DNA from 2 places in the Streptomyces luteogriseus genome. Region 2 is predicted to be linked to the other one. Evidence: predicted binding sites of a transcription regulator. Region 2 holds the regulator's gene; the other holds the start of a gene.

Region 1 (2,393 bases), 1.1 Mb from region 2:
CCCGGACGATGCGGCCCGGCAGGGCGCCGACGTACGTACGCCGGTGGCCGCGGATCTCGGCCTCGTCGCGGACGCCGCCGAGGGCGACGCGGACGAACGTGCGGCCCATGGCGTGGGCGACGGACTCGCCGAGGCTGGTCTTGCCGACGCCGGGCGGCCCGACGAGCGCGAGCACGGCACCGCCGCGCCGCCCGCCGACCACGCCGAGGCCCCGGTCGTCACGCCGCTTGCGCACCGCGAGGTACTCGGTGATGCGTTCCTTGACGTCCTCCAGGCCCGCGTGCTCGGCGTCCAGGACGGCCTGGGCGCCCCGGATGTCGTAGGAGTCCTCGGTGCGCTCGTTCCACGGCATCTCCAGGACCGTGTCGAGCCAGGTGCGGATCCAGGAGCCCTCCGGCGACTGGTCGGAGGACCGCTCCAGCTTGTCGACCTCCTTGAGCGCGGCCTCGCGGACCTTCTCGGGCAGGTCGGCGGCCTCCACGCGGGTGCGGTAGTCGTCGGACTCCTCGCCCTCCTGCTCGCCGTTGAGCTCGCGCAGCTCCTTGCGGACGGCCTCCAGCTGACGCCGCAGCAGGAACTCGCGCTGCTGCTTGTCGACGCCCTCCTGGACGTCCTTGGCGATGGACTCGGCCACGTCCTGCTCGGCGAGGTGGTCGCGCAGCTGCTGGGTGGCGAGCCTGAGCCGGGCCACCGGGTCGGCGGTCTCCAGCAGTTCGACCTTCTGGTCAGTGGTCAGGAACGGCGAGTAGCCGGAGTTGTCGGCGAGCGCCGAGACGTCGTCGATGGCCTGGACCCGGTCGACGACCTGCCAGGCGCCGCGCTTGCGCAGCCAGGCGGTCGCGAGGGCCTTGTACTCCTTGACCAGTTCGGCGGTCTGCCCGGGCAGCGGCTCCGGGACGGTCTCGTCGACGCCGGTGCCCTCGACCCAGAGGGCGGCGCCGGGGCCGGTGGTCCCCGCGCCGATGCGCACCCGGCTCCGGCCGCGGATCAGAGCGCCCGGGTCGCCGTCGGCCAGCCGGCCGACCTGCTCGACGGTGCCGAGGACACCGGTGTTCGCGTAGGTCCCGTCGATGCGCGGCACCAGGAGTACCCGGGGCTTTCCGGGTGTTGTGCGGGCAGCGGCCTGGGCGGCCTCCACCGCTGCACGGACCTCGGAATCGCTCAGGTCCAGCGGGACCACCATGCCGGGCAGCACGACCTCGCCGTCGAGCGGCAGCACGGGCAGGGTGAGCGGTGTGGACGTCGAAGCCATGATCTCCCCTTCAGCAGTCAAGTTGAGCTATGCCGACTCAATGCTCGGGCGGGGCCGGATGTTCCCCACCCGCTGTTCGCTGTCAGCGATCACTCCTGACGCCGGGGGCGGGCACCCGCGTAAGGTCCCATTGAGTAATAGATGATCAAGGTGAGCACTCATTACGGGGGGATGGCATGAACGAAACCGTGCGGGCATGGGTGAACGGATGGATCGTCTCGCGCGGGGCCGCTCCGCCCCTGGCCGAACCGTGGGGCTGGACGATCGACATGGGGATGTACGGGCACGTCACGCGGCATGTGTTCGGCGCGACGGACGAGGGGCTCGACGAGACGACCGTGCGCAAGGTGGCCGGGGCGGTGACCGGGCAGGGCGTGTGGCTGAAGGCGTTCCGGGATCCGTCGGTGGTCGCGGGCTGGCTGGACGGCAGCTGGTGGATCGACCCCGAGCCCGGCTTTCTGATGACGCTCCCGCTGGCGGCGGACGGCGCTCCGGCCGCCCCCGACGGCTATCGGCTGCGCGGGTGGTCGCGCGGTGGGGTGACCCGCGTGATGGTGGCCGCGCCGGACGGATCCCTGGCGGCACGCGGCCAGATCGCCCCGACGGGTGGGACCGCCGTGATCGACCAGGTCGAGACGTCCCCCGATCACCGCCGCAAGGGTCTGGGCAGCCTCGTCGTGCGAACGTTGCAGAACGCCGCCGTCCGGCAGGGGGCGCGGACCGGGATCCTGGCCGGGACCCCCGCCGGGCGAGGGCTCTACGAGGCACTGGGCTGGGAGGTCGTGGCCCTGTTGACCAGCGCGAAGCACGACCCGCCGGTCTCCGCCCGGACCTGAGGGGGCCGGCGGTCAGGCCCGGGCGGAGGCCGGCGGGCCGGGTCGTGCCGCGCGCCGGATCACCGGCCAGGTCGCGAGCCCGATGCCCAGGGCGATGAGGTGCCCCCAGTTCGTCATCGGGTCGGCGAAGGCGAGCAGGTCCTGGAGCAGCATCCAGCCGAAGCCGGCCAGCAGCGGCAGGCGCAGCCACGGCGGCAGCAGACCGGCCAGGGCGCCGATACCGGCGGCGACCCCGAAGCTGACGCCGTAGTCGAGGCGGTGCAGGGAACTGCCGGGAAGGTGCCCGGCCAGCACCGCGAGCCCCA
Region 2 (2,393 bases):
TGCGTCGGCACCGGGCAGGTCGCCCGGGGCAGTGGTGGCGGCTTCTCCCTCACCGACCCCTGCCCCGACTGCAAGGGCCGCGGCCTGATCGCGGAGAACGCCTGCGAGGTCTGCAAGGGCAGCGGCCGGGCCAAGTCCTCGCGGACCATGCAGGTGCGCATCCCCGCGGGCGTCAGCGACGGCCAGCGGATCCGGCTGCGCGGCAAGGGAGCGCCGGGCGAGCGCGGCGGGCCGGCGGGCGACCTCTACGTGGTCGTGCACGTCGACACCCACCCGGTGTTCGGCCGCAAGGAGGACAACCTCACGGTCACCGTCCCGGTGACCTTCACCGAGGCGGCCCTCGGCGGCGAGGTGCGGGTACCCACCCTGGGCGGCCCGCCCGTCACGCTGAAGCTGCCTCCGGGCACGCCCAACGGGCGCACCATGCGCGCCCGGGGCAAGGGCGCGGTCCGCAAGGACGGCACCCGCGGCGACCTTCTGGTCACCGTGGAGGTGAGTGTTCCGAAGGACCTGACGGGGAAGGCTCGTGACGCACTCGAGGCGTATCGCGAGGCGACCGCGGGTGAGGATCCGCGGGCGGATCTGTTCCAGGCCGCGAAGGGAGCATGAGTCAGATGGACGGTCGTCGGCGCAATCCGTATGAACTGACCGAGGAGACCCCGGTCTACGTCATTTCGGTGGCGGCCCAGCTGTCCGGCCTGCACCCCCAGACCCTGCGCCAGTACGACCGGCTGGGCCTGGTGTCCCCGGACCGCACCCCGGGCCGGGGCCGCCGCTACTCGGCCCGCGACATCGAGCTGCTGCGCACCGTCCAGCAGTTGTCGCAGGACGAGGGCATCAACCTGGCCGGTATCAAGCGCATCATCGAACTGGAGAACCAGGTCGCCGCGCTCCAGGCCCGGGTGGTCGAGATGCAGGACGCGCTCGACGGAGCGGCGGCGGCGATGCGCCAGCGTGAGGCCGCGGTGCACGCGTCGTACCGCCGCGACCTGGTGCCGTACCAGGAGGTGCAGCAGACCAGCGCGCTGGTGGTGTGGCGGCCGAAGCGGCAGCAGCAGTCCGACTGACGCGCATGCGTACGTGAGAGGGCCGGGAGGCGACTCCCGGCCCTTTCGTGTGCCTTGGGGTGGTTTCACCCGGTCTCCTGTGGATGACCGGAACGTGCGCGGCACTTGAAGGTGATTCCGCAGAGTCTCCACAACTACTGCGGAGCGTGGTGTTGTCATCTCGTTAAGTGGTTCCGCTTGACGCTGGGGACGCATCCGCGTTGGCTTTTCAGTCACATGGGTCCCAAAAGCGGTGCCCACGTCCGAATCACACGTGAAGTGAGCTCCCGCATGCGTCGTCGCATCTCCATATCCGTGGCAGCCGCCACGATGTCCGTCACGCTCGCCGGCTGCGGCGTGCTCAACGCGACGGGGAGCAGTGACGACGCGAGCCCGGCGAAGGGCAACGACATCACTGTGGGGCTGCTGCTGCCGGAGAAGGCGAACACGCGGTACGAGAACTTCGACTACCCGATCATCAAGCGGAAGGTCGAGTCGCTCACCAACGACAGGGGTCGCGTCGAGTACGCCAACGCCGAGGCGAGCGCGGACACGCAGGCGAGCCAGATGCAGCAGATGATCGACGACCGGGTCGACGTGATCCTGCTGGACGCGGTCGACTCGACGGCCATCGCGAGCGGCGTGAAGAAGGCGAAGGAGGCCGGCATCCCGGTCATCGCCTACGACCGGCTGGCCGAGGGGCCGATCGACGCGTACATCTCCTTCGACAACGAGCTGGTCGGCGAGGTCCAGGGCCGGACCCTGCTGGAGGCCATCGGCGAGAAGGCGAGCCTCTCCGACAAGATCGTCATGATGAACGGCTCGCCGACGGACCCGAACGCCAAGCAGTTCAAGGCGGGCGCGATGTCCGAGCTGAACGGCAAGGTGACCATCGCCGAGTCCTTCGACACCAAGGACTGGAAGCCGGAGAACGCCGAGGCCAACATGGCCGACGCGATCCGGAAGATCGGCAAGGGCAACATCGCGGCGGTGTACTCCGCCAACGACGGCATGGCGGGCGGCATCGTCAAGGCGCTGGAGGCCGCGGGCGTGTCCGACCCGCCCCCGATCACCGGGCAGGACGCGGAGCTCCCCGCCGTGCAGCGGATCCTCAGCGGCGAGCAGTACATGAGCGTCTACAAGTCCTACCCGCAGGAGGCGGAGAACGCCGCGGAGATGGCCGTCGCCAAGGTCCAGGGCCGCGACATCCAGTTCGCCGCCCTCACCCGCGACAAGGTCGACAGCCCCACGGACAAGGGCATCCCGGCGCAGCTCGTGCCCGTGGTCGCGCTCACCAAGGAGAACATCGAGGACACGGTGGTCGCGGACGACATCTACAAGCTGTCG

Evidence for each region. The regulator HspR, encoded in region 2, represses chaperone genes until heat shock. The targets are predictions, from matches to a motif close to TTGAGNNNNNNNNNCTCAA.
Region 1: a site for HspR is predicted at 1,275-1,293, ahead of lon (endopeptidase La). Genes of this name have one in related genera too.

Annotation. Positions count from the first base shown of each region.
Region 1 covers NZ_JACHMS010000001.1:2,941,337-2,943,729, forward strand. Annotated here, with positions in the region: gene lon (endopeptidase La) at 1-1,252, opposite strand, end outside; gene BJ965_RS12480 (GNAT family N-acetyltransferase) at 1,429-2,088, shown strand; gene BJ965_RS12485 (rhomboid-like protein) at 2,101-2,393, opposite strand, start outside.
Region 2 covers NZ_JACHMS010000001.1:4,070,551-4,072,943, reverse strand. Annotated here, with positions in the region: gene dnaJ (molecular chaperone DnaJ) at 1-609, shown strand, start outside; gene BJ965_RS17745 (heat shock protein transcriptional repressor HspR) at 615-1,067, shown strand; gene BJ965_RS17740 (sugar ABC transporter substrate-binding protein) at 1,338-2,393, shown strand, end outside.